Priestia megaterium: one gene and its partner. The protein of the gene in region 2 binds, or shares a complex with, the protein of the main gene of each other region. Links are inferred from orthologs where the notes say so. Each region holds a gene or a part of one and is shown on either strand. Other genes may lie near its edges. The genes, in order: mecA and clpC.

What was found.
Region 1: the proteins of clpC (region 2) and mecA are in contact, whole or in part, in a solved structure (PDB 3PXG), measured with the Bacillus subtilis proteins. The link is inferred for Priestia megaterium from one-to-one orthologs.

What each region holds. Positions count from the first base shown.
Region 1 is NZ_CP023317.1:692,204-695,448, reverse strand. What follows is about bases 296-3,208. They hold mecA (adaptor protein MecA), read right to left. Parts: upstream 2,136-3,208; coding sequence 1,455-2,135; downstream 296-1,454. Other genes in these bases: CEQ83_RS03630 (TerC family protein), read left to right, coding at 2,496-3,161; cls (cardiolipin synthase), read right to left, coding at 296-1,240. In the rest of the region: more of cls, read right to left, coding at 1-295. UniProt on the Bacillus subtilis protein: Enables the recognition and targeting of unfolded and aggregated proteins to the ClpC protease or to other proteins involved in proteolysis. Acts negatively in the development of competence by binding ComK and recruiting it to the ClpCP protease.
Region 2 is NZ_CP023317.1:85,986-89,417, reverse strand. Bases 235-3,334 are described here. They hold clpC (ATP-dependent protease ATP-binding subunit ClpC), read right to left. Parts: upstream 2,956-3,334; coding sequence 514-2,955; downstream 235-513. Other genes in these bases: CEQ83_RS00440 (protein-arginine kinase McsB), read right to left, coding at 2,976-3,334; radA (DNA repair protein RadA), read right to left, coding at 235-390. Also shown: more of radA, read right to left, coding at 1-234; more of CEQ83_RS00440, read right to left, coding at 3,335-3,432. UniProt on the Bacillus subtilis protein: Competence gene repressor; required for cell growth at high temperature. Negative regulator of comK expression. May interact with MecA to negatively regulate comK.

The DNA of each region.
Region 1 (3,245 bases), 610 kb from region 2 along the record:
TTTTCACACCTGCTTCTAGCAGCTCAGGAAAATAAGAGCGTGATGCATGAAAAACAATTTTTTTATCGGGCTTCTGAGGTACAAGAAGCCTTACATCTATACCGCTTAAAGCAGCTACTTTGAGAGAAGTAAAAATATCTTCATCAGGTATGAAGTAAGGAGAAGCAATCCAAATGGACTCTTTCGCAGACGTAATCATCGAAAAAAATAAGTGTTTAATAATTTCCCACTCACGGTCTGGTCCGCCGGCAATCATTTGAACACCGCCGCACTTTTCCATATCAATGTCAATTAAATCCGGCGATAGATATGTTTGAGTAAGCATTGTCTGTCCTGTCATATAATACCAGTCTTGTAAGAAAATAAGCTGTAATGAACGGACTGCCTCACCCTTCACCATCAAATGAGTATCTCTCCAAAAGCCAAAATGCCGACTTTTTCCGAGATATTCATCACCAATGTTCAAACCTCCTACAAATCCAATTGTTCCATCAATGACTACAATTTTACGATGATTACGGAAGTTGATTTTATTATTGAGAAATGGAAGTCTCACCGGCAAGAACGGAATCATTTCTACGCCCGCGTTTCTTAACTCGTGAATATAATGCGGTGAAAGCTGAAAACTGCCCACGGCATCATACAAGAAACGTACATAAACTCCTTCTTGTACTTTCTGAATTAAAATATCTTTAATTTGTTCTCCTAAGTGATCATGTCGTACGATGTAATACTCTAAATGGATATGATGCCTTGCATGCTTTAAAGATTCCATAATTTCGTGAAATGTCTCTTTTCCATTCGTCAATGCGCGCGTATCTGAAGAAAAAGAAATGGGACTCTTGCCAAGCCTCACGGCTAGCTTCAGCATTTGCTTCCTACTGGTGCCCAACTGTTCAAAGTGATTTTCTAATATACCAGAATCTCTTTCCATCTTTAAAAGCACCTGTTCATCCAGCTTTGCTTTTTTAGCAAATAAACGCCGTTTTCGCGTATTGCGTCCAAATAACAAATAAAAAAAGAACCCTATTACTGGAAAACCGCCTAATACTACGAGCCACGTTAGCGTTTGAGTTGGATGACGGTTTTCTAATGAAATAACAAGACCGATGAAAACAACACTAATCGTAATTAAGATACTTAGCACGCCAATAAATTTACCGTCCCAATACCCTTTTGTAAAATAAAGCAAGGCAATAATACCAACAACAAAAATTAAAAGCTGTAATCTATTTTTCAACTTGTTTTCACCTATCCTAAAACCAATCTTTCATCATTCATAACAGGTCTCTATACTGTTATTATCCTCAAACTTGGTATTTTAACACTACACTTTCCCGTGTAGGAACCAGCCGCCTGCTTTTTCTACCTATACTGTTCGATATGAGCGGAGAGCTTTTCCAAAAAAGAGGACAAAACAAAGACCGATTTCATATACATGAAATCGGCTGCTATTATCGTAAAGGAAAATACTGTTTTACTTGTTCAAGTGCATTTTCACTGATTAATTCTTTTCCATATTCCATTAAACGATGAACTGTTACATTTGATTCATTTGCATATTCTAAAATGATACTTAAAATGTTATCAATTTCAGCTACAAAGTCTTCATCATCTGTAAACTCAACGTATAAATAATATTTCCCTTCAAACACGTACATGCTGTTGATGATATCATCTAACTCTAAATGGTGACTTAAGGAAATTAAATGTTCTAAGTCTTGAAAGCGTGCGACGAACTGTAGCCCTTCGTCTTCTATAATTTCTTCTTCAAAATCAGCTTTTTTATTTTGATTCGCTTGATGATCAAGCAACGCTTCAATTTTTCCATCTACAGGGATATCGATTTTATCATTTTCACCAACAGGTACTTCGAACTTTTGACCGTCTTTTGAAACTTGTGCTCTTGTTACGATAACCTCTAGCCCCTTCTCAAGCGCATGTACTTGAATCCAAAGAGGACCTTCCGCTACAAACTCTTCTTCTTGATGAATTTCGTCCATCATCTCCCAGAATAGCTCTTCACTGCGCTCACGGCTAAACCAAATTTCATTGCGATCAAATCCACGTTCTTCAATATCTACGTAAGTGACAAAGAATTTTACTGTGTTTTCATTAATGCGTTCGATTTCCATTATCATCTCTCCCTTCGGAAAAATCAGTGAAGGTAATCCGGCCATTTCGAACATTACCCCTAAACGATGAAGGGACTATTTTACCCCCGTGTTAAAGCAATATTACATGTACTTTCTCACTTTGTAAAGCATTCTAACTTGGGATATACAAGCATACACTATTTGAGTGAACCTTGTATATCTATTTTATGACAAAATGCGAAAGAAAGGAAATAAAAAATACTCTGACAACTCATAGCCACCTTACACCTTACTTTGTTATATACATAATCTCTTTACCCTATGAACGCTTTTTGTTAAAAATGAACACAGATAAAGCAATATGAGCTACTTATCCTTACATATTGGGAGGGAAGACTATTGGATTTAGAATTAATAACCTCCATTCTTCTTATTATCGGTATCGATATTGTATTAGGTGGAGACAACGCTATTGTTATTGCCTTAGCAAGCCGCAATTTACCTGAACATCAACGAAATAAAGCTATTTTTTTAGGGACTGGCTTAGCTGTGATCGTTCGCATTGTACTTACTATTTTAGCTGTTTATTTACTAACTATTCCTTACTTGCAGCTCATCGGCGGTTTTTTATTAGTGATCATTGCCTTTAAGCTGCTTGTATCAGAAGGTGACGATGCATCTTCAATTCGTGCAGGTGTGACGTTAGGCGCCGCTGTGAGAACGATTGTATTTGCTGATATTGTAATGGGACTAGATAATGTAATAGCTGTGGCAGGCGCAGCTCATGGAAATATTATCTTGGTTGTCACGGGACTACTCGTATCCGTCCCTATTATTGTTTGGGGAAGCAAGCTCATTTTGTATTTGATGGAACGGTTTCCCCTGCTTGTTTACGGCGGAGCAGCTATTTTAGCTTATACTGCTGGAAATATGATTGGACATGAAAAGAACTTACATTCATTCTTTGCAGACCATACATCTCTAGGAACATTTATTCCGTTTATAACAATTGCTGTTGTGCTGATAAGCGGCATGGCTGTTAATAGCTTTCGTTCAACTAAATGATAAAGAAAAGGCCATACTAAACATTTTTATTTAGTATGGCCTTTTCTTTAGTTTAATGAGCACAGCAGTCTTTTATTCATAAAA
Region 2 (3,432 bases):
TGATTCCTCTCCCGAAATATATAGTACTTTATTTTGTTTCATTGCTAACTGCGCGGAGGTTTGCAAAAGTAAAGTAGACTTTCCGATACCCGGATCTCCCCCTATTAAAACGAGTGACCCTCTGACAATACCGCCTCCTAATACACGGTTTAACTCTGCAGAAGGTGTAAAAATCCGTGGTTCTGTTGTAGATTCAATCGCTGTAATTGACTGAGGTTTTTGAACTTTAGAAGCAGTAGCTCCGGAAAAAGCTCCTCGGCGTGATGATTTCGTTTCTTCCATTTCTTCCACCATCGAATTCCAGCTTCCGCATCCAGGACATTTCCCCATCCATTTTGCGGATTCATATCCGCAATGCTGACATGCAAATTTTGTTTTTCGTTTCGCCATTATGTTATCAATCTCTCCGTTCATTCAATCGATTTCTATCTCTATTGTACACTATTTCCTAAGCTAAAATAAAAAGGGAGGCATACGTGTTTTTTCGTATGCCTCGTCTTGGTTTGAGTAAATTTAGCTGATGCTGCTTGGAGCGGAGGATTTAACAACAAATTCTCCTTTGTCTACATCTAGCGTCACTTTCTGACCTTTTTGAACAACCCCTTTTAGCAGCTCTTCAGATAAACGGTCTTCAATATGTTTTTGAATTGCTCTACGAAGTGGACGAGCGCCGTATTCTGGGTCAAAACCTTCCTCTGCAATCTTATCAATTGCTTCTTTTGTTAATTCAAGATCAATTTCTTGCTCTTTTAAGCGTTTTGTTAACTGGTCCGCCATTAATTTAACGATTTCAGCTAAGTGAGGTTTCTCCAATGAATGGAAGACGATAATTTCATCGATACGGTTTAGGAACTCCGGACGGAATGCGCGCTTCATTTCCGCCATTACTTTTCCTTTCATATCTTTGTAGTCTTGGCCTTCTGCTTCTACTGTGAACCCTAAGTGCTTGCTTCGTTTTAATGTGTCCGCACCTACGTTTGATGTCATAATTAAAATCGTATTACGGAAATCAACTGTACGGCCTTTTGAATCTGTTAAGCGTCCATCTTCTAACACTTGTAATAAAATGTTAAATACATCCGGATGTGCTTTTTCAATTTCGTCTAAAAGAACAACTGAGTAAGGTTTTCTTCTTACTTTTTCCGTTAACTGGCCGCCTTCTTCGTATCCAACATATCCTGGAGGTGAACCTACTAAGCGTGAAGTAGAATGTTTCTCCATGTACTCAGACATATCGATACGAATCATTGCGTCTTCGTCGCCAAAGATTGACTCCGCTAATGCGCGTGCAAGCTCTGTTTTACCAACCCCTGTTGGTCCTAAGAAAATGAATGAACCAATTGGGCGTTTTGGATCTTTCAAGCCTGCTCTAGCACGGCGCACAGCTTTTGCAACTGCTTTTACCGCTTCTTCTTGCCCAATTACACGAGAGTGAAGAATCTCTTCCATGTTTAGCAGTCTTTCTGTCTCTTCCTGTGCCAGTTTAGAGACCGGTACACCCGTCCAGCTAGATACCACCATCGCAATATCTTCTACGGTTACAGCTGAGTTTTCTTTACCTTGCTGTTCTTTCCAAATTTTCTTTGTGTCTTCTAATTCTTCGCGTAGGCGTTGTTCTGTGTCGCGTAAAGATGCTGCTTTTTCAAATTCTTGACTTTGAACAGACGCATCTTTTTCATTGCGTACTGATTCTAATTTTTGCTCTAATTCCTTTAAATTTGGCGGCGTTGTAAATGAACGTAAACGCACTTTTGAACCAGCTTCATCAATTAAATCGATTGCTTTATCCGGTAAGAAACGATCTGAAATGTAGCGATCTGATAGTTTCACCGCTTGCTCGATTGCCTCATCAGAAATAGATACTCGGTGATGCGCTTCATAACGGTCACGAAGCCCTTTTAAGATTTGAATAGACTCTTCCAACGTTGGTTCATCCACTTGAATTGGCTGGAAGCGACGCTCTAACGCTGCATCTTTTTCAATATATTTTCTGTATTCATCTAAAGTCGTAGCACCGATACACTGAAGTTCTCCACGAGCAAGAGACGGTTTTAAAATATTAGAAGCATCGATAGCACCTTCTGCACCACCAGCGCCAATTAATGTGTGTAACTCATCGATAAAGAGAATGATATTACCTGCTTGACGAATTTCATCCATTACTTTCTTCAGGCGATCTTCAAATTCTCCGCGATATTTTGTACCAGCCACGACCGTTCCCATATCCAAAGTCATAACGCGTTTGTCACGTAAAATTTCTGGAACTTCATTGTTGACGATTTGCTGAGCCAAACCTTCAGCGATTGCCGTTTTACCGACACCTGGCTCCCCAATTAATACAGGATTGTTTTTTGTACGTCGGCTTAACACTTCAATAACACGCTGAATTTCTTTCCCACGTCCGATAACAGGGTCTAAGCTTCCTTCGCGCGCTACAACTGTTAAATCGCGTGCTAAGCTGTCTAGCGTAGGTGTATTGGCATTTGAAGAACCTCCGCCTTGATGGCTTGAAGCAGCTTCATTGCTACCTAATAAATGAAGTACTTGCTGACGAGCTTTATTTAGGCTGACACCTAGATTATTTAAAACGCGTGCTGCAACGCCTTCACCTTCACGAATTAAGCCTAGTAAGATATGTTCTGTTCCTACGTAAGAATGACCAAGCTTTCGGGCTTCATCCATTGAAAGTTCAATGACTTTTTTCGCTCGAGGTGTATAATGAATGGTCTGCGTTAATTCTTGGCCTCTGCCAATTAATGCTTCCACTTCTTTTTGAATTTTTTCAGTGCTTAGGCCTAGAGCAGAAAGAGCTTTTGCTGCAATTCCTTCACCTTCACGAACGATACCTAATAAAATGTGCTCCGTTCCAATGTTGTTGTGACCTAGGCGTAGTGCTTCTTCCTGTGCTAAAGCTAATACTTTTTGTGCGCGCTCTGTAAATCTACCAAACATCATATAATCGTCACCCTCCACGTTTAATTTGTGTTTTTATTTATAGTGAGACGTTCTCGAATTAAGGTGGCTCTTTTAATGTCACGTTCCTGAGGCTTTAGGGGCCCTCCCGAATACTTTTGTAAAAAGCCTGGCTGCGTCATAATGATAAGTTCATTCAATATATTTTGACTCAGTCCTTTTATATACCCTAAATCGATTCCTAATCGAACATCTGATAAACATTGTGAAGCTTCTTTGGACTCAATAATACGGCTATTGGCCAATACTCCATATGAACGATACACTCGATCTTCTAACTCTACATGAGATGTTTTAAACAGTGCGTCTCTTGCAGAGTGCTCTTGTGTAATTAACTGCTGTACGACACTATTTAAATCTGCCACAATATCTTCTTCAGATTTCCCTAAGGTTATCTGATTAGAAATTTGAAAGATATTCCCTAAAGCTTCGCTACCTTCTCCATAAATTCCTCTCACC